Regions from separate parts of the Halomonas sp. SS10-MC5 genome, predicted to be linked through region 2. Evidence: predicted binding sites of a transcription regulator. Region 2 holds the regulator's gene; each other region holds the start of a gene.
What was found. The regulator sigma-54, encoded in region 2, starts transcription at its own class of promoters, with help from an activator protein. The targets are predictions, from matches to a motif close to TGGCACNNNNNTTGCTNT.
Positions count from the first base shown of each region.

Region 1: a site for sigma-54 is predicted at 6,214-6,231, ahead of ytfE (iron-sulfur cluster repair protein YtfE). Genes of this name have one in related genera too.
Region 3: a site for sigma-54 is predicted at 4,715-4,732, ahead of I4484_RS20055 (P-II family nitrogen regulator). Genes of this name have one in related genera too.

Region 1 is NZ_CP065435.1:178,590-189,092, reverse strand. It holds gene I4484_RS00870 (adenosylcobalamin-dependent ribonucleoside-diphosphate reductase) at 1-1,078, opposite strand, end outside; gene I4484_RS00865 (SCP2 domain-containing protein) at 1,117-1,599, opposite strand; gene I4484_RS00860 (ABC transporter permease) at 1,988-2,755, opposite strand; gene I4484_RS00855 (ABC transporter substrate-binding protein) at 2,758-3,741, opposite strand; gene I4484_RS00850 (ABC transporter ATP-binding protein) at 3,738-4,514, opposite strand; gene norR (nitric oxide reductase transcriptional regulator NorR) at 4,603-6,123, opposite strand; gene ytfE (iron-sulfur cluster repair protein YtfE) at 6,268-6,921, shown strand; gene I4484_RS20945 (methyl-accepting chemotaxis protein) at 7,004-8,089, shown strand; gene hemN (oxygen-independent coproporphyrinogen III oxidase) at 8,161-9,546, opposite strand; gene I4484_RS00825 (NnrS family protein) at 9,658-10,503, opposite strand, start outside.
Region 2 is NZ_CP065435.1:2,912,518-2,923,020, reverse strand. It holds gene I4484_RS13650 (YhdP family protein) at 1-3, shown strand, start outside; gene tldD (metalloprotease TldD) at 1-1,454, shown strand, start outside; gene yjgA (ribosome biogenesis factor YjgA) at 1,651-2,157, opposite strand; gene pmbA (metalloprotease PmbA) at 2,307-3,647, shown strand; gene I4484_RS13630 (HPr family phosphocarrier protein) at 3,765-4,034, opposite strand; gene rapZ (RNase adapter RapZ) at 4,037-4,957, opposite strand; gene ptsN (PTS IIA-like nitrogen regulatory protein PtsN) at 5,003-5,473, opposite strand; gene raiA (ribosome-associated translation inhibitor RaiA) at 5,480-5,788, opposite strand; gene I4484_RS13610 (RNA polymerase factor sigma-54) at 5,897-7,324, opposite strand; gene lptB (LPS export ABC transporter ATP-binding protein) at 7,483-8,208, opposite strand; gene lptA (lipopolysaccharide transport periplasmic protein LptA) at 8,216-8,755, opposite strand; gene lptC (LPS export ABC transporter periplasmic protein LptC) at 8,752-9,372, opposite strand; gene I4484_RS13590 (HAD family hydrolase) at 9,385-9,942, opposite strand; gene I4484_RS13585 (KpsF/GutQ family sugar-phosphate isomerase) at 9,967-10,503, opposite strand, start outside.
Region 3 is NZ_CP065435.1:4,274,512-4,285,014, reverse strand. It holds gene I4484_RS20080 (methyl-accepting chemotaxis protein) at 1-323, shown strand, start outside; gene I4484_RS20075 (LysR family transcriptional regulator) at 345-1,271, opposite strand; gene I4484_RS20070 (ferredoxin--NADP reductase) at 1,418-2,194, shown strand; partial or broken gene I4484_RS21010 (P-II family nitrogen regulator) at 2,342-2,443, opposite strand; gene glnK (P-II family nitrogen regulator) at 2,470-2,808, opposite strand; gene I4484_RS20060 (ammonium transporter) at 2,947-4,272, opposite strand; gene I4484_RS20055 (P-II family nitrogen regulator) at 4,318-4,656, opposite strand; gene I4484_RS20050 (accessory factor UbiK family protein) at 4,944-5,300, shown strand; gene I4484_RS20045 (YifB family Mg chelatase-like AAA ATPase) at 5,376-6,881, shown strand; gene I4484_RS20040 (hypothetical protein) at 6,888-7,367, opposite strand; gene I4484_RS20035 (alpha/beta hydrolase) at 7,361-8,344, opposite strand; gene I4484_RS20030 (malate synthase G) at 8,649-10,503, shown strand, end outside.

The DNA.
Region 1 (10,503 bases), 1.7 Mb from region 2:
TCGCCACCACCTGGCGGTAGCGCTCCCAGTCGAAGCGCGGCTTCTTGCCGAAGGGGTCGATGACGAAGCGGGTCAGATTGACCGAGCCGAGCAGGCAGGCGCCCTCCGGCGGCAGGGGCTGCTCGCCGCAGGGGTTGGTGGCGCGGATCTCCTCGCAGAACCAGTTGTTGTTCATGCGGTTGACCTGATCGATCAGGATGAAGCCCGGCTCGGCAAAGTCGTAGGTGGAACGCATGATGGTGTCCCACAGCTCACGTGCCTTGATTACCTCGACGACGCGACAGGCCACGCGGCCCTCGGCGTCGACGGTGTAGTCGTCCTCGATCACCGGCCAGTCGCGGTAGATCAGGTCCTCGGGCTTGACGTCATCCTTCTCGCCGGCGTGCAGCGGGAAGGCCAGCGGCCAGTCGGCGTCGTTCTTCACCGCTTCCATGAACTCGTCGGTGATCAGCAGGCTGAGGTTGAACTGACGCAGGCGCCCCGCCTCGCGCTTGGCCTCGATGAAGCTGCGCACGTCGGGGTGGCCGACGTCGAAGGTGCCCATCTGCGCGCCGCGGCGACCGCCCGCCGAAGCCACCGTGAAGCACATCTTGTCGTAGATATCCATGAACGCCAGCGGGCCGTTGGTGCCGGCGCCGGCACCGAACACGAAGGCGCCCTTGTGGCGCAGGGTGGAGAACTCGTAGCCGATGCCGCAGCCCGCCTTGAGGGTCATGCCGGCATCCACCACCGAGGAGAGGATGTCGTGCATGGAGTCGCGAATGGTGCGCGAGACGGTGCAGTTGATCAGGCTCACCGCCGGCTTGTAGTCCTCGGCGCCGGCATTGGACATGATGCGCCCGGCGGGAATGGCGCCGTTCTCCAGCGCCCAGCGGAACTTGGGCAGCCACTCCTCGGCCTTGTCGCCTTCCACCGCGGCCAGGGCGCGCGCGACGCGGTCCCAGGTCGCTGCCACGTCCTTGTCGACGGGGCGTCCATGACGATCCTTGAGGCGATACTTGGAGTCCCAGATATCGCGTGAGGGCGCTTGCATAGGCACCTCGTGGGATGTCTTGACGGCCTTGGTGGAAGTACTCATGCAGGGGATCTCCAGTAAGGGTCAAAAGTTCAAATCGTTCAACGTTCCCGGCGCGCCATGCGCTCGAAGCGCGCCAGCCATTCCCCGAGCCGGCCCTGAGCCAGACCCTCCTCGCGACCATCGAGCAGGTTCTTGACCATCAGGCCGAGCTCGGTATCGCCCTCGATCACCAGCCGGCGCTGAAAGAACAGCGCATCGGGATCCTCGCGCCGGGTCGCCAGGCACAGGAACTCGCGCCAGCCGCCGCGAATGGTGGCTTCGCCCGCCTCCGGGCTGAGACGGAAGCGCTCCGCCTCGAGGGTGAGCGTCAGCGCCACGGCCAGGTCCTCGATGTGCAGCGAGATGCGCCGCCCTTCGAGCACATCGAACTCGCCCTCTGCCAACGGTTCGGCGAAGGTGCGGTTGAGCAGCGGCTCGATCAGTTGACGCTTCACCGCCAGCGGCACGCGGGGATCGATGGCACGAATCAGTCGAGTCGGGGCCGGGGGGCGTGGCAAGCGCGACAGAGTAAGAGGAAGCATAGCGACTCTCCGGTGGAGCGAACCCATGGATTCGGTGCGGCCAGGTGGCCATGAAACCGATCATCCTAAGCCCGACGCCGCCGGCCTGCACTGATATGCGTCAAGCTCGTGCCAGTGCCCCAGCCGGGGCCTTGGCTACCATATATAGTCAGGCCCGGCGGAGCAAGCACCACATCTAGACGTTATTTTAACCCTAGCCATGATACTTCGGGTAACTGTCTGATCCCCAAGCGGCAGCGCCGGGAAGCTGGCACGCGGAGACGGCGGGAGAGCAGTGAAGCGGCAACGCAGGGAGTCGAGGCTCGCAGGACCGGCGGCAAAAAAGGACCGGGGCGCCGCGCATGGCACCCCGGTTCGTTGCCGTCAACCGACGCTTGCCGGTGTTTCGTCAGAGGTACTGGTAGCGCAGCAGGCGGTACTTGATGCGCTCGAGAATGACCTGGTCGATGACCGCCGCGAGCACGGCGATCACCAGAATATTGGTCATCACGCCGGTCATGTCGGCGATCTCGCCCGAGTAGGCCAGCGACTTGCCGAGCCCGGCGCTGAAGCCGACGATCATCTCGGCCGAGATCAGGGCCCGCCAGGCGTTGCCGAAGGCGAGCTGGGCGCCGGTGATCAATTCGGGGGTCACCGCCGGGAAGTAGACGCGCTTGAGCAGCTGCATGCGCGATGCGCCCATCACGCGGGCGGCATCGATATGCACCCGCTCGACGCTCTCGGTGGCATTCATCACGCTGAGCGCGGTGGGGAAAAAGGCCCCCACGGCCACCACGATGATGATCGGCATGTTACCGAAGCCCATCAGGATCAGGAACAGCGGCACCCAGGCGATCGAGGGGATCGACTGCAGGATGATGATGGCCGCCTTGAGGGTGCTGCGCACCGCATTCAGCGTACCGCCAACCAGCCCCAGCACGATCCCGGCCAGCAGCGCCGCGCCATAGCCCGCGCCCAGCCGCCCCATGCTGTTGCCGAGCCCATGGTAGAACTCGGCGCTGCCCAGCTCGCGCCACAGGCGCACCATCGCCACGTGCACGTCGGGCATCAGGAAGCTCGGCAGGAACCAGGCGGCCACCTGCCAGAAGAACAGGATCAGGGCGATGGCCAGCAGGTAGGCGCGCTTGCTGGCCACGCCGGTCGCGGTATTGCCCATGCTCACAGTTCGCGCTCTTCCTGCCAGGAGAGATCGAGCAGCGCATCCACGTCGAACGCGGCTTCGCCGTCGAGGATGCCCTGGTCCTGCATGATCTCGGCTAGCTCCTTCATGCGCGCGATGTCATCGTCGGTGAGTTCGGCGCTGAAGTCGTTGGTGGCAATGGCCTGGGCGATCACCTCCTCGCTGGAAACGGTGCTGCCGTCACGCGCCTCGATCACGTCGTCGTTGACGAAGTAGTGAGTGATGTAGGGCGCGGCCTCCTCGGGCGAGTTCTCGAGCATGTCGATCGCCTCGCGTTGGGCGTCCATCGCCGCCCACAGCACGTCGCGGCGGCTCTCCAGCGTTTCGGCAGAGGTGATCACCACCATGCACGGGAAGGGCCACACTTCGCCGATCTCGTAGATCTCCTTGACCGGCGCCTGCAGCTGGGCGATGCGCGCATAGGGCTCGAACAGGAAGGCGGCATCCACGCGGCCGCCGGCCAGCGACTGCACCGCCACCGAGGGGGCCACGCCCATGATGTTGAGATCATCGGGCGACAGGCCGGCATCGGCCAGGGTCACGCCCTTGAGTACGATGTCCGCGGTACTGCCCTGCTTCTGGGATGCGAGGCTCTTGCCGGCCAGGTCGGCGACCTCGTCGATGCCGGCATCCTCGCGGGCCAGCAGCGCGTGGTAGCCGCGCTGGGCACCGCCGACGATGCGCAGGTCGGCGCCGCGGCCGGCCCAGGTGAAGGCGTTGGAGAAGCCCAGCACGCCGATGTCGAGCTGGCCGCCGACGATACCCTTGATCAGATCGGTACCGGAGCTGAATTCGATCAGCTCGGCATCGAGCCCGTACTTCTCGTAGAGTCCGGCCTCCTGGGCAAGCATCACCTGGGCGTCATCCATCACGCGCACGTAGCCGACCCGCAGCGATTCGGCAGCGGACAGCGGGGCGGCGAGCAGCAGGGACAGCAGGGGAGCGATGAGCCAGCGTGTCATTGCACGTCTCCTTTCTCGGTTTGACGTTCGGTTGCCTCGGCCTGGGTATCGATGCCGAGCAGGGAGAGCACCTCCCGGCGGATATCGGCGAAGGCGGACAGGTCGTGGGTCTTGGGGATGTGGCCGAGGTTGAACGCCTCGAGCACCCGCGCCGGGCGATGGCTGAACACCAGCACGCGGTCGGCGAGGTAGAGCGCTTCGTCGACGTCGTGGGTCACCAGCACCACGGTGGGGCGCTCCTCCTCGATCAGCTCCTTGAGCACGCTCTGCAGCGTCATCCGGGTCAGGGCGTCCAGTGCGCCGAAGGGTTCGTCGAGCAGCAGCACCTTGGGTCGGGCGATGAAGGCCCGGGCCAGCGCGCAGCGCTGACGCATGCCGCCCGAGACCTGGTGCGGATAGTACTCCTCGAAGCCGTCGAGCTTGACTCGGGCCAGCCACTGGGTGGCCTGCCGGCGTGCCTCGACCGCCGGTCGTCCCTGGAACTCCAGCGCCAGGGCAACGTTCTGCCTGAGCGTCATCCACGGGTACAGCGCATGCTCCTGGAACACCAGGGTGCGTTCGGGCGCCGGACGCTCGACCCGCTTGCCGTCGGCTCGCACTTCGCCTTCGGTGGCCGACTGCAGGCCCGCCACCATGTGCAGCAGGGTCGACTTGCCGCAGCCGGACGGGCCGACCAGGGCAACGATCTCGCCGTCGCGAATGGTGGTGTCGAAAGTGTCGATCACCCTCAGGTCGCCGAAGGACTTGGTGACCCGTTCGAACTGAAGCTGCATATGAGCGTCCGGAACAAAGATATATTCAAAAATGGAATACTAGATAGTTCAGTATATAACCAGACAGACAGTCTTGAAAAGCCGAAGGCTACTTCATTCCCAACCGCCTGGCCAGCTTGTGCAGGTTGCTGGGATCGACCTCGAGGGAGCGGGCGGCCTTCGCCCAGCTACCGTCGCAGGCCGCCACGGCGCGACGGATGGCGTGGCGCTGCACCTCGGCGACCTGCGCCCTGAGCGTCGGCCCCGCCTCGGCCGCCTCCGGCACGCAGGGCTCCGGGGCCCCGGCCGGCTGGCCGACGGGCAGGTCGAGCCACTCTGGCACGAGGGTGACGATGTCGTCGCGTCGTGCGCCCTGGCCCAGCGCCTTGATCGCCGCGCGGCTGATCACGTGCTCCAGTTCACGCACGTTGCCCGGCCAGGGGTAATCGAGCAGCGCCGCCTCCGCCGCTGCCGCCAGGCGCAGGCTACGCACCCCGAGCCGGGCCCGGTTGATCTCGAGGAAGTGACCGGCCAGCACCAGCACGTCGCTGTCGCGCTCGCGCAGCGGCGGGATCGCCACCGGGTAGACCGACAGGCGGTGATAGAGATCGGCGCGAAAGTGGCCGTCGCGCACGCCGTCGGCCAGATGACGGTTGGTGGCAGCAATGATGCGCACGTCGACCCGGCGCGGGGTATCCTCGCCCAGCCGCTGGATCTCGCCGTTCTGCAGCGCACGCAGCAGCTTGGCCTGGATCGCCAGCGGCAGCTCGCCCACCTCGTCGAGGAACAGCGTACCGCCGTCCGCGGCCTCGAAGCGCCCCGCCCGGTCGGCGGTGGCGCCGGAAAAGGCCCCCTTCACGTGGCCGAACAGCTCGCTCTCGGCCAGCGTCTCGGGCAGCGCCGCGCAGTTGACCTGTATCAGCGGCTGCTCACGGCGCGGCGAGCGCTGGTGCAGGCGCCGGGCGAACAGCTCCTTGCCCACGCCGGTCTCACCGCTGAGCAGCACCGGCAGGTCGGCGTCCGCCACCACGTCGAGCTCCCGCAGCAGGCGCTGCAGCACCGCACTGTGGCCCAGGATCTCGCCTCCCTCTCGCGGTTCGGCATGCGCGTGCGCGCCTTGGTGCGCCATGCGCAGCGCCCGCACCTCCTGCTCCAGGCGCGAGACCCGTACCGCGGCCTCGGCCAGCAGGGCATAGCGCTCGAGCAGGAGGCAGGCCGCCTCGTCGAAGGTACCGGCCGACAGCGCATCCAGCGTCAGCACGCCCCAGGTCTCGCCCTCCACGTGCAGGCTGATGCCCATGCAGTCATGCACGTGGAGGGGCTCGCCGGGCTGCTGCTCGACCAGGCCGTCGTAGGGGTCGGGCAGGGCCGAATCCGGCGGAAACAGGGTCGAACGGCGGCTGGCGAGAATCGCCGCCAGGCGCGGATGGCGTGCCACCTCGAAGCGCCGGCCGAGCGCCTCGCGCACCAGGCCGTCCAGGGCCACCGGGGCCAGCACGTCGTCCTGCAGTCGCAGCAGGCACACCGCGCCGCAGCAGAAGCCCTCGCGCAGGGTGCGCACCAGGCGCTGCAGGCGCACGGCACTGGGCAGGTCAGCGGCGAGGTCGGCGAGAAGCGAGTGATCAAGCATGGTGGAATCTACCCAAACGAGGTGAAAAACACCTTACCTGAACAGGGTATTTTTTACCATTAAATCCACAAGTTGTTGAAAAATCAGAACTGGCACGCCGATTGCTCTAGGCAGGGTGTCCTTCACCCTTCGAGGAGTACCACCATGAATTTGCTCGAACAGACCGTCGGCCGCATCGCCCTGTCGCTGCCCGGCGCCACCCGTGTCTTCCATACCCACAACATCGACTTCTGCTGCGGCGGGCGCATCAGCCTGCAGCAGGCGGCCGAGCGCGCCGGCCTGCGCCTCGACAAGCTGATTGCCGAGCTCGAGGCGCTGCCGGCCGTCAGCAGCGAACAGCGCGACTGGCGTGAGGCCAGCAACGACGAGCTGATCGATCACATTCTTACCCGCTATCACGACGTGCACCGCGAACAGCTCCCCGAGCTGATCCGCATGGCGCGGCGGGTGGAGCAGGTCCACGGCGACCGCGACAACTGCCCCAACGGCCTCGCCGACCTGCTGCTGGTGATCTATCAGGAAATGGAGAGCCACATGCAGAAGGAGGAGCAGATCCTCTTCCCCATGCTGCGCCGCGGCCTCGGCGCCCAGGCCCAGGGACCGATCGCGGTAATGCGCCACGAGCACGACGACCACGGCGAGAACCTCGAGCAGGTGATGCGGCTCACCGACGACATCACCCCGCCCAAGGGCGCCTGTACCACCTGGCGTGCCCTCTATACCGGCCTGCGCGAGTTCCGCGAAGACCTGATGGAGCACATCCATCTGGAGAACAACCTGCTGTTCGAACGCGTTTGAAGCTCTCATGCTCGCCCCTCGCCCGCCGTCAGGCGGGCGTCTCTCCCCATTCGATGAGTCCTACCTGACGACAGGAGACGCCATGCGACTCTGGCAACGAGCCCAGCCCGGGGCTGGCGACACTGCAGCACTCCTCCAGGAGCGAGAACGCTTGCAGGCTCGCGTCGAGAATCTCGAGGCGGAGCGCCAAATCCACCATCAGCTCTTCACCAACCTCACCGGCTTCGGCCATTCGCTGGTCGCCCTGCGCGAGTCCTTCTCGGAGCTTTCCGGACTACTCGTCAGCAACCAGCGCGTGAGCGACCATACCGCACAGGAATCGCGGCACAGCCAGCAAGCCCTAACCGGCATGGTTGAGGAGCTGCGCGGCCTCAATCAGCGTATCGGCCGCGCCGCCGAACAAGTCAGCACGCTGCGCGGTGATGCCGACAGAATCGGCGACTTCGTGCATCTCATCGAGGAGATATCGCTGCAGACCACGCTGCTGGCCTTCAATGCCAGCATCGAAGCCGCTCGTGCCGGCGATGCCGGGCGCGGGTTCGCCGTCGTGGCCACCGAGGTCCGCGAGCTCGCCACACGCACCGGCGGTGCCACCGAGCAGATCGGCGGATTGACCGGCAACATCCTCGCCCAGACGGGCAGCGTGGACTCGACCATGCACCATAATGCCAGCGAAGCCGAGCGGCTGAGCAGCGAGGCCAGCCAGGTGATGCAACGAACCGAGCATCTGCTGTCGCTGAGTGAGGAGAGCAGCCAGGCCCTGGCTTTTTCCGCCATGCTGAGCGAAGTGGAACTGGCCAACCTGGAGGAGCTCGAGGTAAAGCTGGCGGTCTATCGCATCCTGATGGGGCTCTCTTCAGCCACGGCGGACGAATTGCCCGACGAGACCCAATGTGCGCTGGGGCGCTGGTACTACGCCGGTACTGGCAGCGCTCGCTTCCGCGATGACGAGGATTTCCGCGCCTTGGAGCTGCCGCATCGCGAAGTGCATCGGCAGGCGATCGAAGCCGTCAGGCGGTTCCACGCCGGCGAGACGCATGCGGCCATGCAGGCACTGGCGAAAATGGAGTCGGCCAACCTCGACGTGATGCAGCGCCTGCGCTACATCATGCGCAAGTATCGCCCCACAAGCGAAACCTTGGCGTTGCCCCTCTCGCTCCCTGCCTGAGAGGCGTACAAGGCCGCCCCCAAGCGGCAACCGAGCGGCGTCACCAGACGCCGCTGGTCCTTTGCGGTGGCTTACACCGTCCGTGAGAAGCGGCCCTCGTTGGGCCTGAGGTAGGCGTCGAAGGCCATCGCCATGTTGCGCATCATCAGGCGCCCGGCGGGCAGCACCTCGATGGCGTCGTCGCGGATCGTCAGCAGGCCGTCCCCCTGCATCTCCTCGAGTTCGCCGAGGGCATCGGCGAAGTAGTCGCGGAAGGCGATGTCGTGGCGCGCCTCGATGGCGGCGAAATCGATGTGGCCGTGGCACATCAGCGCGTTGATCACGTCGCGGCGCAGGCGGTCGTCGTCGTTGAGGCGATAGCCGCGCATCACCGGCAGCCGCCCGCTCTCCAGGCGCGCCTGGTACTGGGCGGTCTCCTTGACGTTCTGGCTGTAGCTGTCGCCGACCTTGCCGATGGAGGTGATGCCCAGGCCGATCATGTCGCAGTCGGCGTGGGTGGAGTAGCCCTGGAAGTTGCGCTGCAGCGTGCCGTTCTCCCTGGCCAGAGTCAGCTCGTCCTCGGGCAGGGCAAAGTGATCCATGCCGATGTAGACGTAGCCGGCCGCGGTCAGGCGGCGGATGGTCAATTCCAGCAGCTCCAGCTTACGCTCCGGCGGCGGCATGTCCTCGGGGCGGATCAGGCGCTGGGCCTTGAACAGCTCCGGCAGGTGGGCATAGCTGTAGGCGGCGATACGATCCGGGCGCAGGGCGATGATCTTCGTCAGGGTGGCGTCGAAGCTGGCTACCGTCTGCAGCGGCAGGCCGTAGATCAGGTCGACGCTGACCGACTGGAAGCCGGCCTCACGGGCGGCGGCCACCAGCTCGATGACTTGCTCCTCGCTCTGCACGCGGTTGACCGCCTTCTGCACGTCGGGGTCGAAATCCTGGACGCCGAAGCTCAGCCGGTTGAAGCCGAGGCCGTGCAGCTCGTGGATCTGGCTTGGCGTGACCGTGCGTGGATCGACTTCCAGTGAAAACTCCCGCGCCGCAGGCTCGGCGAAGTGGAAGGCCTCATCGAGGGCCGCCATCAGCTCGCCGAGCTGGGCGTTGCTGAGGTAGGTGGGGGTGCCGCCGCCCAGGTGCAGTTGGGTCATGCGCCGGGTCTCGTCGAACAGCGCCCCCTGCACGCGGATTTCCTGCTTCAGCCACTCGAGGTATTCGGCCGCCCGCTCGGTGTTGTGGGTGATGATCTTGTTGCAGGCGCAGTAGTAGCACAGGCTCTTGCAGAACGGGATGTGCACGTAGACCGACAGCGGCTTGGGCGCGGCGACGCGGTTGCTGCGCTCTGCGGCGGCACGGTAGTCGTCCTCGGCGAAGGCCGCGTGGAACTGGGGTGCGGTCGGATAGGACGTATAGCGGGGACCCGGGCGGTCGTACTTCTCCACCAGCGGGCGGTTGAACAGCAGATCGTCTTGCATGATCGGAACAGCCTCTTGAAACCACGGCATGGAGCGTGCCATGCCAATGCCTGTGAGTATGACACCGGCCGCTGGCACCGTCTCGACAGCTCGCCCCTCTCTTGTCTCGGGTCAAGTTTGTCGGTTTCGCGTCGCGGCCGGCATCGCGTCCACCAGCCTCAGCCAGCGGCGCAGCCGCCAGGCCACCAGCAGCCAGCCCAGGCCCCAGCTCAGGGCCGAGGCCCACAGCAGCGCCAGCCAGGCGCTGCCGGCCTCGATCGCCCATAGCCGCAGCACTGCCGCCACGGCGAACAGCCCGGCCAGGGGCAGCAGCGCCCATTCCTGCTCAGGGCGGCGTTTCGCCCGCAGAATCACGTGGCGCAGCATGATGCCGCTGGCAAGCGTACCCAGCGCCCCGACGGTGAAAGCGTGCAGCGCCGTGCTGGCGTGCTGTGGCGCCCACCAGTTGCGGGCCAGCAGGACCAGCCCGATGGCGATCCAGGCGTAGCCCAGCATCAGCACCAGCAGGTCGGGCCTGGCACGACATCGGACCGGCTGCCAGCCACGGATGCGCCACAGCACCAGCACGCCCGACGCCAGCACCAGCAGGGCTGCCAGCGGATGCAATGGCTCCCACGGCGCCAGAAAGGCCGCCAGCCCCAGCAGCACGATCAGCGCCCCCTCGATGCGCGGCTGCACGCCGGCGCCGGCCTGACGGCAAGTCTGGATCAGGTAGCCGTTGACCGCCGGCGCGATGACACGGCCACCCATGAAGGTCATCAGCAGCACCAGCCACAGCACGCTCTGGTGCATCAGGGGTGCGGTGGTCGGCATGTCGTCGAGGTAGCGCCAGGTCAGGGTCACCACCGCCAGCAGACAGAGCATGCCCAATAGCGGCGAGAGCAGCCGGTTGCGCCACTTCTTGGCGGCGATGAAGCGCGGCACCAGGCGGGCGGCCAGCCACAGGGCGAACACACC
Region 2 (10,503 bases):
TGACGACATCTTCCCCGTTCATGCTCGATACCGCCGCCGAGATCCTGCTGCACCCCGGCGGGCTGGATATCGATGCGCTCGATGCCGGCCTCGGCCATGTGCTGACGGCCGGCGTCGACTATGCCGACCTGTACTTCCAGCGGAGCTGGCATGAGAGCTGGGTCCTCGAGGACGGCGAGGTCAAGGAGGCCGGCTACAACATCGACGGCGGAGTCGGCGTGCGCGCCATGGCGGGAGAGAAGACGGGCTTCGCCTACTCCAACCAGATCACCGCCGACGCCTTGGCCGAGACCGGGCGGACGGCGTCGGGCATCGTGCGCAGCGGCGCGACCCTGCCGGCCGGCTCGCGGGTCGTGAGCCAGGCCGCGCCGCGCTATGCCTCGATCGATCCCTTGGCGGGCCTCTCGGCCGAGGAGAAGATCGCCCTGCTCAAGCAGGCCGACCGCGTGGCGCGGGCCGCCGATCCGGCGATCAGCCAGGTCAGCGCATCCCTGACCGGCGTGCACGAGGTCGTGCTGGTACGCGCCAGCGACGGCACCTTGGCGGCGGACATTCGGCCGCTGGTGCGCTTCAACGTCAGCGTCATTGCGGTCAGAAACGGCAGGCGTGAGCGTGGCAGTGCCGGTGGCGGCGGGCGCTATGCCATGTCGCGGCTGCGCGATGACAACGTGGCCGAGCGCTTCGCCAGGGAGGCTGTGCGCCAGGCGCTGGTCAACCTGGAGGCGGTCGACGCCCCGGCCGGCCAGATGCCGGTGGTGCTCGGCCCCGGCTGGCCGGGGATCCTGCTGCACGAGGCGGTGGGCCACGGCCTGGAGGGTGACTTCAACCGCAAGGGCAGCTCCGCGTTCGCCGGGCGCATGGGGCAGCGTGTTGCCGCGCGGGGCGTGACGGTGGTGGACGATGCCACCCTGGCCGATCGCCGCGGCTCCATGAGCGTGGACGACGAGGGCACGCCGGGGCAGTACACCCCGCTGATCGAGGACGGCATCCTCACCGGCTACATGCAGGACAAGCTCAACGCCCGGCTGATGGGCATGCGGCCCACCGGCAACGCCCGGCGCGAGTCGTTCGCCCACATGCCGATGCCGCGCATGACCAATACCTACATGCTGGCCGGCCAGGACGATCCGGCCGACATTCTCGCCAGCGTCAAGCGGGGCATCTATGCGGTCAGCTTCGGCGGCGGCCAGGTGGACATCACCTCGGGCAAGTTCGTGTTCTCGGCCAGCGAGGCCTACCTGATCGAGGACGGCAGGATCACCGTGCCGGTGAAGGGCGCGACGCTGATCGGCAACGGGCCGGAGGCGATGGGGCGGGTGTCGATGATCGGCCACGACCTGGAGCTCGACACCGGGATTGGCGTCTGCGGCAAGGAGGGGCAGGGCGTGCCGGTGGGCGTCGGCCAGCCGACGCTGAAGCTGGATGAGCTTACGGTAGGCGGAACTGCCTCCTGAGTGAAGCAAGAGTCTCGTAACTGTGCCTATAGCGGCGGCGAGGGGGGCGCAGGGGGCAGGCTGGAGGGGAGGTCCTACGCCATGGATGGCGTAGGTAGCGCCCAGGGAAGGGGTTACAGCGCCTCCTCGGAAGCCTGCCGCCGCGACCCCGTGAAGCCAGGCGGTCGGTCGCAGACTGTGTCCTGGGCCTGCGCTTTTACAAACCGGCCGTATCGCGGATCAGCCGGAACAGTTTGCGTGCATTGGCGGGGGGCTTGCCCCGTTCGCGCTCGCTCTTGGCGTTGCGGATCAGCTGGCGCAGCGCCTGACGGTCGACGTCGGGATGCTCCTCGATGAACGCCTCGACGGCGCCGTCGCCCTCGTCGATCAGGCGGTCGCGCCACTTCTCGAGGCGGTGGAAGGCCAGATCGCGCCGGCGGGCCTCCTGCTCGATCTCGTCGAACACGGCCTGTATCGCCTCGAGGTCCTCGCGCCGCATCAGCTTGCCGACGTACTGCATGTGGCGCCGGCGCCCCTCGTGGGAGCGGATGCGCGCGGTTTCCTCGACCGCTGCCAGCATGTCCTCGGAGAGCGGGAAGCGGGCGCGTTCGGCGGGACTCATGGCGATGATTTGCTCGCCCAGCGCCTGCAGGGCATGCATCTCGCGCTTGAGCTGGGACTTGCTGGGTCTTTCATCGGAGGAAGAGGGAATATCCTGGGTCATGCCGCATCCAAGTAGTGAGAGGGTCAGCGCTAGCCTGGCCATCGAGAGATGAATAGGTTCGATGACAGCAGTATATCAGTCCGTCGTGCTACGGCGGGAACAGACGCGTACGGAGACCGGCACGGCCGGTGAATGAGGGAGAGAGACACATGAGCAAGGCTTTCGATGCCGCCGCCCAGCAGGCGCTGCTGGAGTCCCGTGCCGAGCAGGCGTTGTCCCTGGCTCGGCATCTGGGGGCCGATGCCTGTGAGGTGGGGGCCAGTGTCGATCAGGGCGTCGGCATCAGCGTACGTGAAGGGGAGGTGGAGTCCGTCGAACTCTCTCGCGACCAGGGGGTTGCCGTGACGGTCTACCTGCGCGGGCACAAGGGCAGCGCCTCCTCCACCGATGCCGGTGACGCCTCGATCCGCGAGGTCGTGGAAAAGGCCATGGCCATCGCGCTCTACACCGGGGAAGACCCCGCGGCCGGGCTGGCCGACCCTGAACTGATGGCGACCGACCTGCCGGATCTCGACGTGCACCATCCCTGGCCGCTCTCCACCGAGCAGGCCATCGAGCTGGCACTGGCCTGTGAAGCGGCCGGGCGCGGCGAACCCGGTATCCGTCAATCCGAAGGCGCCTCGCTCTCCAGCGGCGAGGGAGTGCGGGTCTATGCCAACAGTCATGGCTTCCTCGGCAGTCAGCGTGGTAGCCGCCATTCGCTCTCGTGCATGTTGATCGCCGAGGACGCGGGCGGCATGCAGCGCGACTATGACTACACCAGTGCGCGCAACCCCCGCGACCTGCTGGCCGCAGAGGAGGTGGGCAAGCGCGCGGCCGAGCGCACCCTGCGCCGCCTGGGCGCACAGCGCCCCGTGACCGGGCGCCTGCCGGTGCTGTTCGATGCCAGCGTCGCCAGCGGCCTCGTCGGCCACCTGATGAGTGCCATCGCCGGCGGTGCGCTCTTTCGCCAGGCGTCTTTCCTGTGCGACCGGCTGGGCGAGCCGCTGTTTCCCGACTGGTTCAGCCTGGGGGAGCGACCCATGGAGCGTGGCGCCATGGCCAGCTCGCCGTTCGACAACGACGGCGTGCAGACCCGCGACAACGTCTTCGTCGAGGAGGGCCGCCTGGCCAGCTACATGCTGTCGGCCTACAGCGCGCGGCGTCTTGGCATGCAGACCACCGGCAACGCCGGCGGCGCACGCAACCTGCGCATCGCCGCACCGCTCGAGTCGCGCGAGGCGCTGCTCGCCCGCATGGGTCGGGGCGTGCTAGTCACCGAACTGATGGGGCAGGGGGTCAACGGCGTGACCGGCGACTATTCGCGTGGGGCGGCCGGCTTCTGGGTGGAGAACGGTGAGATCCGACATCCGGTGGAGGAGTTCACCATCGCCGGCAACCTCGAGGCAATGTACAAGGGGCTGCTGGCCGTGGGCAATGACATCGACACTCGCGGCAGCATCCATACCGGCAGCTGGCTGATCGACGAGATGACCGTGGCCGGTAGCTGAATGGGATGAGCTTCCTATCCCTTGCCGCCTGGCCGGCGCCATGAGCGAGCGATGGCCAGGCCAGGCGAAGCCCGACGAGCAGGCTTCAACGCCGCATGGACGAGCGCAGCCATTCCTCTAGGTATCCTCTTCGAAGCGGGCCTCGAAGAGGGCCTCGATCGCTTCCAGCGCCGCTTCGGCATCTTCGCCCTCGGCGCTGACCTCGAGTTCGGTGCCGCAGGGAGCCCCCAGCATCAGCAGCGCCATGATATTGCTGGCATCGGCCTGCTGCGGCCCGCGGTTGACGAGCACGCGCGCGCTGAAGGGCTGGCAGCACTGGACCAGCTTGGTGGCAGCGCGGGCATGGAGGCCGCGTTTGTTGGTCAGGGTCAGCTTGCGGCAGGGCACACTCAGGTTTCCTTGCGTTCGGAGGTCTCTACGGTCACATCCCGGGTGGCGGTGACCGGGGTGTGGATGCCGAGCTCCCGGTGACGCAGGCGCACGTCCGGCTGCTGCCGGGCCAGGTGCTTGGCGAGGCGCTCCGCCAGGTACACCGAACGGTGCTGGCCGCCGGTGCAGCCGATGGCGACGGTCAGGTAGCTGCGGTGGGTATCGCGGTAGGCCGGTAGCCAGCGCTCGACCCAGGCGATGATGTCGTCGAGCATCTGCTGGACCAGAGGATACTGTTCGAGGAACTCCACGATGCAGGGCTCCCTGCCGGTGGCCGAGCGCAATCGCGGGTCCCAGTAGGGGTTGGGCAGGCAGCGCGCGTCGAAGACGATATCGGCATCGAGCGGTACGCCGCCCTTGAAGCCGAACGACTCCACCGTCAGGGTCAACTGGTCGGCGCGATGGCTGGCCACCTGTTCGGTGATACGCCCGCGCAGGTCATGCACCGACAGCCGCGAGGTGTCGATGATCAGGTCCGCCAGGTTGCGAATGTCGCTCAGCGTGGCGTCTTCCGACTCGATGGCCTCGTTCAGGGTCATGTCCCGGCCGCGGGTCAGGGGGTGACGCCGTCGGGTCGCGGAGTAGCGTTCGAGGAGAATGCGGGCATCGGTGGTCAGGTAGATGACCTGGCAGTCGACCTGCTTGTTGCGCAGCTCCTCCAGCAGGCGCGGGAAGCGCTCCAGGGCGTGGGGGAGGTTGCGCGCATCGATGCTGACGGCGATGGAGGTCTGGATCGTGGGCGAGCTGCGTAGCTCATCCACCAGCGAGCCGAGCAGCATCGCCGGAAGGTTGTCGATGGCGTAGTAACCGATGTCCTCGAGCGCCTGCAGTGCGATCGACTTGCCGGAGCCGGAACGGCCGCTGATGATCACAAGCTGCATGAGGAATCTCCTGATCAGGGGCTGGCCGTACGGCGAGGGAAGCGGTCAGGCCGAGGACTGTCGTCGTATCGCTTCGACGAGACGCTCGTGGAGTTCACGCTGGCTCGTGCACTTGCGCAGCCGGGCGCGCGTCTCGGCGTCGTTCATGACGCTGGCTACTTGGCTCAGCAGCGACAGGTGCGTATCGTCGGCCTCTTCGGGCACCAGCAGCACGAACACCAGGTCGACCGGCTCGCCGTCGATGGCGTCGAAGTCGATGGGTTCGGCCAGCTTGAGAAAGGCGGCCACGGGGCTGTGGCAGTGGGGGCTGCGGGCATGAGGAATGGCCACGCCGTTGCCGATACCGGTGCTGCCCAGCCGCTCGCGCCCGACCAGTCTACCGAAGACCTCCTGGCTGTCGAGGCTCGGGGTGTTCTGCGCGATGAAGGTGCTGAAGAACTCCAGCACCCTCTTCTTGCTGCCTCCCGGAACGTCGAACAGAGCGCGTTCCGGGGGCAGGATGGTTTCCAGTGTCATGGCAACTCAGCGAACGCCGGCGCCCTGGGCGCGAGCCTGGGCCTTTTCCTTGTGTTTGACCAGTTGACGATCGAGCTTGTCGGTCAGCGCATCGATGGCGGCGTACATGTCCTGATCGGAAGCTTCGGCATGCAGATCGGCGCCGGCGGCATGCAGCGTGCAGGCGGCCTGCTGGCGCTCCTTCTCGATCGAGAGCGTGACCTGCACGTTGGTGATGTTGTCGTAATGTCGCTGGACGCGGTTCAGCTTCTCGCTCACGTAGTCACGCAGTGAATCGGTCAGCTCAACATGATGGCCGGTGATGTTGACTTGCATGACAAGCTCCTTCGTCCTTCGGGTGGTAGCTCGATTGTAACCCTTTTTCCTGCCCTGCATACCCCCTCGGGCGGCGGGATTGCCCGGGGTCAACATCACGTCGCGGGGTCAACGAAAACGCTTGCGCTCGCTCGATGAGGGGATGCCCAAGGCTTCGCGATACTTGGCCACCGTGCGGCGGGCGACCTGGATGCCATCCTCGGCCAGCAGATCCACCAGGCGGCTGTCGGAGAGCGGCTTGCGGGGCGGCTCGTCGGCGATGAGCTTGCGGATGCGGGCACGGATCGCGGTGCTGGAGTGGACGTCCCCGTCGCCGCTTCCGCCGACATGGCTGGAGAAGAAGTACTTCAGCTCGAAGACGCCTCGCGGAGTATGGATGAACTTCTGCGTCGTCACCCGCGAGATGGTCGATTCGTGCATCTCGACGGCCTGGGCGATGTCGGCCAGCACCAGCGGCTTCATGCCTTCCTCGCCCTGCTCGAGAAACTCGATCTGGCGCGCCATGATCTCCCGTCCCACCCGCAGAAGCGTGTCGTTGCGGCTGGCCAGGCTCTTTATCAGCCAGCGGGCCTCCTGCAGGTGATCCTTGAGGAACTGGTTGTCCTGGCTCTTGTCCGCACGCCGCACCAGGGCGACGTAGTCGGGCTGGATGCGCAGGCGCGGCAGGGCCTCGGCGTTGAGTTCCACGCGCCAGCCCGATTCGTCGTGATAGGCGACGAGGTCCGGGGTGACGTAGCTGCTGCCGACCTCGGCAAAGTCGCTGCCGGGGCGGGGATCCAGCGAGCGAACCAGGGCGATGACCTGGTCCAGCGACTCGTCGTCGAGACCCAGGCGACGCTTGAGCAGGCGGCGGTCGTCGGCAGCCAGCGCCTCGAGGAACTGGCGCACGAGACGGCGGGTCTGGGGCAGCAGTGGGGTATCATCGGGCAGCGCCGCCAGCTGCAGCATCAGGCACTCGCGCAGGTCGCGGGCGAACACGCCGGTGGGCTCGAACTGCTGCAATCGCAGCAGGACCTGCTCGACCTCCCGGGTGGGCAACCCCTCCAGGCCCTGACGGCGCAGGCCGTCGCGTATTTCCTCCAGGGGGTGGGCCAGGTAGCCGGCGGCGTCCACGGCGTCGATCAGGCTCTCGGCGATGAGGCGCTGGCGGTCGTTCAGGTCGGTCATCGCCAGCTGCCAGATCAGATGGCCGGCGAGGGTCTGCGCCGAGGCTTGGCGCTCGAAGTCCGGCCCCTCGCCGGTGGCGGCGCCTGAGCCGGAGCCCGTGCCGTGGTCGGGGTAGGTGTCCGTCCAGTCGCTGTCGGTGGAGAGTTCGCTGGGTATCTCGCTGGCCCAGTCGTCGCTCGGGGTTTCGCTGACGGCCTGTTCGCCGAAGCCGTCGTCGAGTTCCAGCATGGGGTTGGATTCCAGCGCCTGCTGGATCTCCTGGCGTAGGTCGAGGGTCGAGAGCTGCAGCAGGGCTATGGCCTGTTGCAGCTGGGGGGTCATGGTCAGCTGAGTGCCGACACGTAATTGCAGGGACGCTTTCATGGCCATGAGGGTAAGGCGCTCATCTGCCGGAAAAGCTCTACCCTAGACGGGTAGCCCATGACTTGCAAGAGAAATGGCTGCAATATGCATGCCAGTGAAAGTTTTTATCCCTGATTAGAATGTTTTAATGCGTCCCAGGTGCTTGCATAATGCAGTGGAGTGCGCTACAGGCGAAAGTCCTCGCCGAGATAGACCTCTCGCACCCGCTTGTTGGCCAGAATGGCCTCGGCGTTTCCATCGGCAATGATCTGGCCGTCGCCGACGATGTAGGCCGAGTCGCAGATGTCGAGGGTTTCACGGACGTTGTGGTCGGTGATCAACACCCCGATGTCGCGCGCCTTGAGCTGGCGGATGATGCCCTTGATCTCGCCCACCGAGATCGGGTCGACCCCGGCGAAGGGTTCATCGAGCAGGATGAAGGCCGGTTCGGTGGCCAGCGCCCGGGCGATCTCGACGCGGCGCCGTTCGCCGCCGGACAGGCTCATGCCCAGGTTGTCGCGGATGTGGGTGACGTGGAAATCTTCCAGCAGCTGCTCGAGCCTCTCCTGTCGCCCGCGGCGGTCGAGATCCCGGCGCGTCTCGAGGATGGCCATGATGTTGTCGGCTACCGACAGCTTGCGAAAGATCGATGCCTCCTGGGGCAGGTAGCCGATACCCGCCCGAGCCCGTTCGTGCATGGCGCTGTGCGAGAGGTCCCGGTCGTCGATGTGCACTTCACCGGCATCGGCCTTGACCAGACCGACGATCATGTAGAACGACGTGGTCTTGCCGGCCCCGTTGGGCCCGAGCAGGCCGACCACGCGGCCCTGCTCGATGGTGAGGCTGATGTCGTGGACCACGCGGCGACGCTTGTAGCTCTTGGCCAGGTGGCGGGCGTGCAGGGTCTTCATCGACATGTCAGCGCTCCGGCTGCAGGGTCATGCGAATGCGCTGGCTGCCTTCGACGCCCTCGCTCTGGGAGCGTGCCTGCACCACGCGGCGGTCGAGGAAGTACTCGAGGTAGCCGCCGTCGAAGGTGTCGCCGCCCTGGTGCAGCTCGGCGCGGTCGATCAGTTCCACACGGCGCTCGGCGACATGGTAGACAATGGTACGCCCCCAGCCGCGAACCACGGGTTGCTCGGGGTCGGGCTGCTGCTCGATGTAGGCGCGCTCGCCGCGGGCCGTGGCGCGCGAGAGTTCGCCGGCCGCATTGCGCTGAAACTCGACGCGGTCGCCGGTGAGTCGCATGCTGCCCTGGCGAATGTCGACATCGCCGGTGTAGACCGCGGTGCCGGCGCGATCGTCGAGGTCGAGCCGGTCGGCCTCGACCTCGATGGGCTGCTCGGCGTCGCGCTGCTGCGCCATGGCCGGCCCGATACTCGCCAGGCCGATCAGCGTCACGCTGGCCAGTGCCAGGGTGAATGGCCTGCGGAGGGTCGGGAGCCTGCATCGCTTCATGGCGTGAAATCCTCTAGGTTGACGGCGTCGGCTTGTCCCGACTGGGTGCCTTCCGGGACATGGTGGCCGCGCACATTGTCGGTCAAACGTGCCCGATTGTCATGAATCCAGGCGTCGAAGCGCTCGCCGCGCATGTGCTGGGGGGGTTGCTGCAGCAGGGCGGGCGTGTCGCTCCAGGCATGACCCACGTTGGCGTCGAAGTGCAGGGTCTCGGTGTCGAGCTGCCAGCGCTCCTCGGGCGCGAACAGCCGGGCGTCGCCCGAGAGCGTCAGCGGATTGCCGCCCGGGCCGAGACGGCCTTCCTCACCGCTCGCCTCCCAGCGCCGGTTGTCGCGGTCGATCAGATGGGCCAGGGGCGTGACGGCACGGGTGACGTCGTCATGGGGGGTGTGGACGAGTCGCGGGCTCTCCAGGCGCTGATGCGCCAGACCGGTGGCGTCGAAGCGGGTCAGCTGCGCCTGCTCCAGGTAATAGTCGGGTTCGCCGGCCTCGTCGGTGGGGACCGGGCCGGGGGCCGGGGCCTGCCAGGGATCCAGCCAGGCGATCAGGCCGCCGAGGATCACCAGCAGCAGGAACAGCCAGACACGAAACGAGGGGCGTGGCAACCGACGCAGCATGTTCGCTCGGCCTCAGCGCTTGCCGTGGAGGTAGGTATCGACCAGCGCGTCGCGATGCCCTTGGGCCTCGAGCAGCAGGTCGCAGATCTCGCGCACCGCGCCGTGTCCCCCGCTGCGTTCGGTGACGTAGTCGGCCACGTCGCGGATGTAGGGCGGGGTGTTGGGGACGGTGATGCCGATGCCGGCACGCTGGATGGCGGCCAGGTCGGGTAGGTCGTCGCCGCAGTAGGCCACCTGTTCGAGCTCGATGCCCCGCCGCGTGCACAGCTCGCGCAGGGTGGCGAGCTTGTCCTCGCAGCTCTGGTAGACGTGATCGATACCCAGGGCGGCGGCGCGGTGGCTGACCATGGGCGATTCGCGTCCGGTCAGGAAGGCTACCTGCAGGCCGGCCCGCCGCAGCAGCTTGAGGCCCAGGCCGTCCTGGGTGTGAAATGCCTTGATTTCGACGCCGTCGGCCTGGAAATAGAGGCGGCCGTCGGTGAGTACGCCGTCCACGTCCAGCGCCAGCAGGCGAACCTTGCGCAGGCGGTCGACAAGATGCGGATCGAGAGTGGAGGTGGCCAGAGCCATGGGCTTTCCTTGGTCGGGATGAGGTCAGATCACGCCGCTTCGCAGCAGATCGTGCATGTGCAGGGCACCGATCGGGTGGCCCGCTTCGTCGACGACGGCCAGCGCCGTTATCAGGTTGTCTTCCATCATGCGTACCGCTTCGGCCGCCAGCACGTCGGGGGCGATGCGCTTGCCGGGCCGGGTCATGACATCGTCCACCGTCAGCTGGCTAAGGTCCTGATACTGGTCGAGCGTGCGGCGCAGGTCGCCGTCGGTATAGACACCGATCAGCCGATTGTGCTCATCGACGACGCAGGTGAAGCCGAGCCCCTGCCGGGTGATCTCGAGCAGGGCGTCGCGCAAGGGGCTGCCCAGCGGCACGCTCGGCAGTCGCTCGCCCTGGTGCATCAGGTCGCTGACGCGCAGCAGCAGCCGCTTGCCAAGACTGCCGCCGGGGTGCGAGAGGGCGAAGTCCTCGGCGGTGAAGCCGCGCGCCTCGAGCAGGGCCACGGCCAGCGCATCGCCCAGCGCCAGCGCGGCGGTGGTCGAAGCCGTTGGCGCCAAGTCGAGGGGGCAGGCCTC
Region 3 (10,503 bases), 1.4 Mb from region 2:
CGCGCGACATTCGCGCGCTGATCGACGCCTCGACCCAGCGGGTCGCCAACGGCACCGAGCTGGTGAGCCGCGCCGGGGAGCGTATGAGCGAGCTGGTAGCCAGCGTGAACCGGGTGGCCAACATGCTCGGCGAGATCAGCATGGCCGCCGGCGAGCAGAGTGACGGCATCGGCCAGGTCAGCGTGGCGGTGGCCGATCTCGACCGCACGATCCAGCAGAACGCGGCGCTGGTGGAAGAGTCGACCACCGCCGCCGAGCGTCTCAGCGAGCAGGCCGACCGCCTGGCGCAGGTCGTCGGCGGCTTCCGCCTGCGCGAACGCTGACGGGCAGAGGGGCGGGAGGGGTCAGGACACCGGCGGCAGGTCGATCTCGTCGCTGCGCCTGACCCCTTCGGTCATCTGCCGGCACAGGCGCAGGAACTCGCGCATGCCGGTAGCCAGGTACTTGTGGCGGTGCCAGATGAAGGCGAACTGGCGGCTCAGGTCGAGCTCGGGGGTGGGAATCGGCACCAGGCTGCCGCGGCGGAAGGCGTCGCGCAGCGCCAGCCTCGAGACGCAGCCGATGCCGAGCCCCGACTCCACCGCCCGCTTGATCCCCTCGGTGTGCTCCAGCTCCAGCAGGGTATTGAAGCGCCCGCGGCGGTGGCGCGCGGCCTGCTCCAGGGTCATGCGCGTCCCCGAGCCCTGCTCGCGCATGATCCACGCTTCGCGCAGCAGGCGATCCAGCTCCACCGGCCCCTGCCCGGCCAGCGGATGACGCGGTGAGCAGAACACCGACAGCTCGTCCTCCACCCACGGCTGGGTGATCACGTCCTCCTCCTCGCAGTGCCCCTCGATGAGCCCCAGGTCGAGCTCGTGCTGACGCACGCGGTCGACGATCTCGCGGGTGTTGCGCACCGCCAGGCGCACCCGGCTGCCCGGGTGGCGCTGCATGAAGTCGCTGATCAGCAGGGTGGCCAGGTAGTTGCCGATGGTCAGGGTGGCGCCCACGTCGAGGGAGCCGATGCCCTGCTGGCCGTGCAGAATCTCCTCGATCTCCTCGGCGCGGTCGAGCAGCGCCACCGCCTTGGGCAGCAGCTGGAAGCCCAGCGCGTTGAGCCGTAGTCGCTTGCCGACGCGGTCGAGCAGCTGGCAGTCGAACTGGCGCTCGAGCTCGGCCAGGGCGGTACTGGTAGCCGACTGCGACAAGGAGAGGGCGCGCGCCGCACGCGAGACGCTCTCGTGCTGGGCGACGGCGACGAAGACCTCGAGCTGGCGCAGGGTGAAATGCATGAAGCGGCTCGTCGTTGATCTATATCAGTAGTCTGGATAAAGGTTATCCATACAATCCAATTAACAGATAAACCTTGCGCTCTTATAATGCAAGCAAATCGTTTTGCCCTTTGATTTATTCGATATTGGAATAGGAAGGAGCCGGCATGAGCAAGTTTGCGTTGGAAGAGGTGCTTAGCGTCCATCACTGGAACGACACCCTGTTCAGCTTCCGCACCACCCGCGAGCGCAGCCTGCGCTTCAAGAACGGTCAGTTCGTGATGATCGGCCTGGAGGTGAACGGCAAGCCGCTGATGCGGGCCTACTCCATCGCCAGTCCCAACTACGAGGACCATCTCGAGTTCTTCAGCATCAAGGTGCCCGACGGCCCGCTGACCTCGCGCCTGCAGCACCTCAAGGTGGGCGATTCGATCATGGTCAGCCGCAAGCCCACCGGCACCCTGGTCACCGACGACCTGCTGCCGGGGCGCAACCTCTATTTCCTCTCCACCGGTACCGGCCTGGCCCCGTTCATGAGCCTGATCCAGGACCCCGAGGTGTACGAGCGCTTCGAGAAGGTGATCCTGGTGCACGGTGTGCGCAGCGTCAGCGAGCTGGCCTATGCCGACTTCATCCAGAAGGAGCTGCCGGCCCACGAGTACCTGGGCGACGAGATCAAGGAGAAGCTGGTCTACTACCCCACCGTGACCCGCGAAGAGTTCCACACCATGGGCCGCCTCACCGATCATATCCGCAGCGGCAAGCTGTTCGAGGACACCGGCGTAGCACCGATGGACCCCAAGCAGGACCGCGCCATGATCTGCGGCAGCCCGGCGATGCTCGACGAGACCAGCGCGCTGCTCGACGACCTGGGCTTCAACATCTCGCCGCGCATGGGCGAACCCGGCGATTACGTCATCGAGCGCGCCTTCGTCGAGAAGTAAGCCTTGAGTTGCAAGATTGAAGAAAAGACCCCGGGCAGGCCCCCGGGGTTTTTTGTATAAGCTGTCTGGCTTCGAGCTTCGAGCTTCGAGCTTCGAGCTTCGAGCTTCGAGCTTCGAGCTTCGAGCTTCGAGCTTCGAGCTTCGAGCTTAGACTGCATCCTTGCCGGTTTCGCCGGTGCGGATGCGGAGGTGCGGCTTCCCGATCACCTGCTCCAGTGGGGTGATGAAGATCTTGCCGTCGCCGATCTTGCTGAATGTGTAGGCGCGACCTGGGTCTATACGGCATCCTTGCCGGTTTCGCCGGTGCGGATGCGGATCACCTGCTCCAGCGGGGTGATGAAGATCTTGCCGTCGCCGATCTTGCCGGTATTGGCGACCTGGGTGATGGCGTCGATCACCTGCTCGACGAGGTCGTCGTCGATGGCGATCTCGACCTTCACCTTGGGCAGGAAGTCGACCACGTACTCGGCGCCGCGGTAGAGCTCGGTATGGCCCTTCTGGCGGCCGAAGCCCTTCACTTCGGTGACGGTGATGCCCTGGACGCCGATCTCCGAAAGCGACTCGCGAACGTCGTCGAGCTTGAACGGCTTGATGATGGCAGTCACCAGTTTCATGGTCTGTTTCCTCATGGTCGGGCAGGGTCCGCAGCTCGGACCCGGATGATACGGGAGCGGTTGGCCTCAAGCATACACCGCCCTCGGCAGGAAGAAAAAAGGCTCCCCGCGGGGAGCCCTTTGACAAGCCTGTCGTGCCTACTCGACGTGGGGCTGGCCGAGCGGTGCGCCGACGCCGTAGCCGCCGGATTGCGGGCGTCCGCTGCTGCCGCCGTAGACCCGGGCGACGCTGAACTCGGGATAGGCCTCCATGCCGCATTCGGCCAGGTCGACCCCCTCGTACTCCTCCTCTTCGCTGACGCGAACGCCCATGAGCGCCTTGATGGCCAGCCATACCACCAGGCTGGCGACGAAGACCCAGGTGAAGATGGCGATCGCGCCGACGATCTGGGCGCCGAAGGAGGTGTCGGCGTCGGACAGCGGTACCGCCAGCAGGCCCCAGATGCCCACCACGCCATGCACCGAGATGGCGCCGACCGGGTCGTCGATCCTGAGCTTGTCGAGGGTGACGATGGCGGCCACCACGATCATCCCGCCCACGGCGCCGATCAGCGTGGCGCCCAGCGCCGAGGGGGTCAGCGGACCCGCGGTGATCGCCACCAGCCCGGCCAGGGCGCCGTTCAGCGCCATGGTCAGGTCGGCCTTGCGGAACCACAGCTTGGCCAGGACCAGCGCGGCGATCACACCGCCGGCGGCGGCGGCGTTGGTGTTGACCAGCACCTGGGCCACGTTGTTGGCCGAGGCGACGTCGGAGAGCTTGAGCTCGGAGCCGCCGTTGAAGCCGAACCAGCCCATCCACAGGATGAAGGTGCCGACGGTGGCCAGCGGCAGGTTGGCGCCGGGGATGGCGTGGATGCTGCCGTCCTTGCCGTACTTGCCCTTGCGCGGGCCGAGGATCAGCACGCCGGCCAGCGCCGCGGCCGCTCCGGCGAGGTGCACGATACCGGAGCCGGCATAGTCGGAGAAGCCCAGCTCGGAGAGCCAGCCACCGCCCCAGGTCCAGTAGCCCGAGACCGGATAGATGACGCCGGTCATGACCACCGCGAAGGCGAGGAAGGCCCACAGCTTCATGCGCTCGGCCACGGCGCCGGAGACGATCGACATGGCGGTGGCGACGAACACCACCTGGAAGAAGAAGTCGGCGCGCATGGAGTAGTAGGGGGCGTCGTCGCCGCCGGCGGTGACCGCGTCCACGCCGTTCTCGGCGCCGATCAGCACGCCCAGGTTGGGCAGGATGCCGCCGGCGTCGCTCGAGTACATGATGGCGTAGCCCACCAGCAGGTACATGGTGCAGGCGATGGCGAACAGGGCGATGTTCTTGGTCAGGATCTCGGCGGTGTTCTTGGCCCGTACCAGGCCCGCCTCGAGCATCGAGAAGCCGGCGGCCATCCACATCACCAGCACGCCGCATATCAGGAAATAGAAGGTGTCGAGCGCGTAGCTCAACTCGGCAAGTTCATTCATGGGGGTCTCCATCGCTCTTGTCTGCTCTTCTCTTGAGGGGAGCCGTTACACGGCCTCGGCGCCACGCTCGCCGGTGCGGATGCGAATGACATCCTCCAGCGGGGTCACGAAGACCTTGCCGTCGCCGATCTTGCCGCTGTTGGCCGCGCCGCAGATGGCGTCGAGCACGCCCTCGACGCGGGAGTCGTCCACGGCGACCTCGACCTTCACCTTGGGCAGGAAATCGACCACGTACTCGGCGCCGCGGTAGAGTTCGGTGTGGCCCTTCTGGCGCCCGAAGCCCTTCACTTCGGTCACGGTGATGCCCTGGACGCCGTTGTCGGCCAGCGCCTCGCGGACGTCGTCGAGCTTGAATGGCTTGATGATGGCGGTGATGAGCTTCATCGCGTCTCTCCCTGCTGGTAAAAGGGACGGCGGGGTCGCCGGCCGGCTGTACGCCATCCATGCGCGGATCGTGCCAAACCTCTCTTATTTTCGCGGAAACATAACGTTGCGGGCGGTTTTCGGCGTGTCTTGCGCCGCAATGGCGCAGCGGGTGCCGGGGATGTGCACCAAGGTGGTGCTGGCGTGTGGTGCGGCTGCGCCATGAGGGGGCGGGAGAAGGGCATGCGCCACGGCGGGGCCTTGCGTATGCTGTAGGGCAACATTCAGGCCAACAGGAGAAGCGCACCATGGCGAGTCAGGACCCCATCAGCCGGCTAGCGCAGCAGTTGGGCGAGCGCCTGCAGGGCGCGGCCCAGGCGCCGGAAGAGTTCCAGAAGGGCATTCAGCAGGTCGTACGCGGTGCCTTCGACCGCCTCGAGCTGGTGTCGCGGGAGGATTTCGACATCCTCATGGACGTGATGCAGCGCACGCGAATCCGCGTCGAGGCCCTCGAGCAGCAGGTAGCGGCACTGGAGAAGGCGCTGGCGGCCCGCGAGACGCCGGTGACCCAGGCGACCCTCGCGCCGGCCGGGCAGGGCGCCGCAGATGCCTCTCCCCCGCAGGATGCACCGAGCAACGCGGAGGACGACCAGGCCGAGCGCTGAGCCAGCGTGGAGAGCCCGTTGCGGCAGAGTGCTAGTATCTAGCCCTTACGCACATGGACTGCGAGGGACTGCGCGATGCTGGCGATCGTTGCCACACGGGCCGGCCTGGGGCTGGAAGCGCCCGAGGTGCAGGTCGAGGTACATCTGGCCAACGGCCTGCCGGGGATGACCCTGGTCGGCCTGCCCGAGGCCGCCGTCAAGGAGAGCCGCGAGCGGGTGCGTAGCGCCCTTACCAACGCCGGCTTCGATTTCCCCAATACGCGCAGGATCGTGCTCAACCTGGCGCCCGCCGACCTGCCCAAGGTCGGCGGGCGCTTCGATCTGCCCATTGCACTGGGCATCCTGGTGGCCTCCGGCCAGCTGCCCGGCGAGGCACTCGAAGGCATCGAGAGCGTCGGCGAGCTGGCGCTGGACGGCCGTCTGCGCCCCATCAACGGCGTGCTGCCCCTGGCGCTCGCCGCGCGCAAGGCCGGGCGCAAGCTGATCGTGCCCCGGGAGAATGCCGACGAGGCGGCGCTGGCCGGCGACCTTCAGGTGCTGCCGGCCGAGCACCTGCTCGAGGTGATGGCCCACCTGCTGGGGCAGGAGCCCATCGCCGCGCACCGTCTCGAAGCGCCACCCCTCGCCGACACCCGCGAGGGCGATCTGGCCGAGGTGCGCGGCCAGCACCAGGCCCGCCGCGCGCTGGAAATCGCCGCGGCCGGCTCGCACAACCTGCTCTTCGCGGGGCCACCCGGCACCGGCAAGACCATGCTGGCGAGCCGCCTGCCCGGTATCCTGCCCGAACTCACCGAGGAGGAGGCGCTGGAAGTCGCCGCCATCCGCTCGGTGTGCGGCCTGCCCCTGGCCGAGCAGTGGGGGCGCCGCCCCTTCCGCGCGCCGCACCACACCGCCAGCGCCGTGGCGCTGGTCGGCGGCGGCTCCTGGCCGCGGCCGGGCGAGATCTCGCTGGCCCACCACGGCGTGCTGTTTCTCGACGAGCTGCCCGAGTTCAGCCGTCACGTGCTCGAGGTGATGCGCGAGCCGATGGAGTCGGGCCGCATCCATATCGCTCGCGCCAACCACGAGCGCCGCTTCCCTGCCCGTTTCCAGCTGGTGGCCGCGATGAACCCGTGCCCCTGCGGTCACCTGGGCGACCCGCGCCAGGCCTGCCAGTGCACCGCGGCGCAGATCCAGCGCTACCAGTCGCGGCTCTCCGGGCCGCTGCTCGACCGCATCGACCTGCAGATCGAAGTGCCGGCGCTGCCGCCGGAGCAGCTCACCTCACGCGAGGTAGGCGAGAGCTCGGCGGAGGTGCGCGCCCGGGTCGTGGCCGCCCGCGAGCGGCAGTACGCCCGCGGCGCGCTCAACGCCCACCTGGGCGGGCGCGAACTGGAAGCGGCCTGCGCCCTGTCGACGGCCGACCGTGCCTGGCTGGCGGGGGTGCTCGAACGCCTGCGTTTGTCGGCGCGCGCCTACCACCGGGTGCTGCGCGTGGCGCTGACGCTGGCCGATCTGGCCGCCAAGCCGCATCCGGAGCGCGGCGAGCTGATGGAGGCGATCGGCTACCGGCAGCTAGACCGCCAGCTCCGCCAGGCATAGGGGCTGCTACAACGCCGTGGCGTCGAAGGCACCCTCGATCTCGGTCTCCCACAGTGCACTCTCCGCGTCGGGGCGATAGAGCGACAGGATGAGGCGGTAGGGCAACAGGTCGCGGTCGGAGAGGGTCAGGCGGGGGGCGGTGGCTTCCAGGCGGCTCTCCATGCGCCACTGGTGGTCGCCGCCCTCGCCGCTCATGGCGGGCCGCCAGTCGAGCACCTGGGGGCCGTCGCTCGCCGCCAGCAGGGCGCGGGTGAGGCTCTCCAGGAAGCGCTCGCTGCCGATCTCGAGACTGGCATCCACCTCGGGTGTCACCAGTAGCAACACCTGCTCCTGGGTGGGCTGCAGGGCGTCCACGTCCATCACCCGAGCGACGGCGCGGTCGCTCAGGTTCTGCAGGGCACGGCGAATGGGGTCGGGCTCGGGGGGCGGGGCGGCGCATCCGGTGAACAGGGCGAGCAGCAGGAGCAGGGCGATCGGTCTCAGCATCGGGAGAGGCGCTCCTGGGCGGTCGGCGTCAGGCCTTGTTCCAGCTCGGCGACGAAGGCATCGAGGATGGCGAACAGGCTGGCCCGAATGGGCTCGGCCTCGTTGACCAGGTGATGACGTGCTTCCGGGTGGCGGTGGATACGGGCATGGGGGAACTTGCGCTCGAGCACCGCCAGGTTCCACTCCCAGTCCACCGTGACGTCCTGCTCCCCCTGCAGGATCAGGGTGGGCACCTCGCTGGGGGGCAGGGCGAGCAGTTGGGGCATCCAGCGGCGCATGGCGCTGACCCAGTTCAGCGAGAGGTGCTCCGGCTGCAGCGGGTCGTGCTCACGCAGGAAGGCTGCGAACTCGGCGTCGGTGGAGTTGGCCGCGAAGCGCCGCGGCACGCTCTGCACGAAGGGGCCCACCAGGGTGTGCAGCCAGCCCGCCTGGGGCCAGCCGAAGGGGCGCACCAGGGGGGCGAGCAGGGCCAGGCCCGACCAGTGCCCTTCGCCAGGTCGGCTCAAGGCGTCGGTGGCGAGAATGGCGGCGCCGGTGCTCTGACCGATGCCGAGCCACGGGCGGGGGGCCAGGCCCCCGGCATCCAGCTGCTCCTGCAGCGCATGGAGGCATTCGCCATAGTGGGCGAAATCGTCGATGCAGGCGCGTTTGCCGCTGGACAGGCCATGCCCCGGCAGATCCCACAGCACCACCCGCCAGTGGCGTTCCAGCAGCCGTTCCAGCAGGTGGCGATAGAGGCCGAGGTGGTCGTAGTAACCGTGCACGACGAAGACCGTGCCGATCGGCGCTGTCGGGCTCCACACCTGGGTCCAGAGCTGGTAGCGCTGGGCATCCACGTAGCCGACGTAGAGCCCGACCCGCTCGGTGAGCAGCGGCGCCAGGCCATAGTGGGCCAGGTAGCCGGCCAGCGAAGGTTCTCCATCGGCCCGGAAGGGGGCAATCGGCCCCAGCGCCTGCAGCGGGGTGAAGTCGGTCATGGCGTTCTCCAGCGAATCAAGACATTGTCCCCTCGAATCCTTTCGTCTACCGCGGCATAAAGCGTGCAGTAAGTTTACCTACCGACCATGCTGTGGGTGAGCTATCACTGTGATAAGCCACATTTTTCTGACCATTTGGTCAAAATGCCGGTTCTTAACCCTATGTCTAGTAGGGTAGCCCCTCCTTCGGGTTTACATGTGGAACAGTTTTCCACAGAATTGGCGCCTTCGCAGTGGTATCACCCCACGAATTGCGGCTGGCCGAGCGCATGACATCGGCCGCCACGCAGGAGGAGACTTTTCCATGTCCGAACGCGTCACACGCCATCGTCTCCAGGTGGCCGCTGAACTGGACCGTTTCATCAACGACCGGGCTCTCCCCGGCACCGGTCTCGATGCCGAGAGCTTCTGGGCCGGGGTCGATGCCATCTTTCATGATCTGACACCGAAAAACCGGGAATTGCTCGCCGAGCGTGAGCGCCTGCAGGAGCAGCTGGATACCTGGCACCGCGAGAACCCCGGTCCCGTGCGCGACATGAGCGTCTATCGCGCCTTCCTCGAGGAGGTCGGCTACTTGGCGGAGGCGCCCTCCCAGGTCACGGTCTCCACCGCCAACGTCGATCGCGAGGTTGCCCTCCAGGCCGGCCCGCAGCTGGTGGTCCCGGTGAGCAACGCCCGCTATGCGCTCAATGCCGCCAATGCCCGCTGGGGCAGCCTCTACGACGCGCTCTACGGCACCGATGCCATCTCCGAGGAGGACGGCGCCGAGAAGGGCGCGAGCTACAACCCCAAGCGCGGCGAGAAGGTCATCGCCTACGCTCGCGGCGTGCTCGACCTGGCCGCCCCGCTGGCCACCGGCAGCCATCGTGACGCGGTCAAGTATGCGCTGCGCGACGGGCATCTGGTGGCAACCCTCGAGGGTGGCCGCGAGACCGGCCTGAAGGAGCCGGGCAAGCTGATCGGCTATCAGGGCGACGCCGCCAGCCCCGAGGCGATCCTGCTGGCCAACCACGACCTGCACCTGGAGATCCAGATCGACCCCAGCCACCCGATCGGCAAGACCGATCCCGCCGGCGTCAAGGATCTGCTGGTCGAGGCCGCGTTGACCGCGATCATGGACTGCGAGGACTCGGTGGCCGCGGTCGACGCCGAGGACAAGGTCGGTGTCTATGCCAACTGGCTGGGGCTGATGAAGGGTGACCTGGCGGAAGCCATCGAGAAGGGCGGCAAGACCTTCACCCGCCGCCTCAACGCCGACCGCGACTACACCACGCCGGACGGCGGCAGCCTGACGCTGCCGGGCCGCTCGCTGATGTTCGTGCGCAACGTCGGCCACCTGATGACCACCCCGGCGGTGCTCGACGCCGACGGCAACGAGCTGCCTGAAGGCATCCTCGACGGCATCGTGACGAGCCTGTTGGCCATGCACGACCTGAAGAAGGGTGAAGGTGAGGCGCGCAACTCGCGCCAGGGCTCGGTCTACATCGTCAAGCCGAAGATGCACGGTCCCAAGGAGGTCGCCTTCGCCAATGAGCTGTTCGGCCGCATCGAGGACCTGCTGGGCCTGGCCCGCGACACCCTCAAGATGGGCATCATGGACGAGGAGCGCCGCACCTCGGTCAACCTCAAGGCGTGTATCGCCGAGGCCGCTTCGCGAGTGGTGTTCATCAACACCGGCTTCCTCGACCGCACCGGCGACGAGATGCACACCGCCATGGAGGCGGGCCCGATGATCCGCAAGGGCGACATGAAGAATGCCGCCTGGATCGGCGCCTACGAGCGCAACAACGTCCAGGTCGGCCTGGCCTGCGGCCTGCGCGGCCGCGCCCAGATCGGCAAGGGCATGTGGGCCATGCCCGACCTGATGGCCGCCATGCTCGAGCAGAAGGTCGGCCATCCCAAGGCCGGGGCCAACACCGCCTGGGTGCCGTCGCCCACCGCCGCGACCCTGCACGCGCTGCACTACCACCAGATCGATGTTGCCGCCATCCAGCGCGAGCTGGAGGCCCAGGGCGAGCCGGACTTCCTGGACGACCTGCTCACCGTGCCGGTGGCCGAGAAGGCCGAGTGGTCCGACGCCGAGCGGCAGCAGGAGCTCGACAACAACTGTCAGGGCATCCTCGGCTACGTGGTGCGCTGGGTCGAGCACGGCGTGGGCT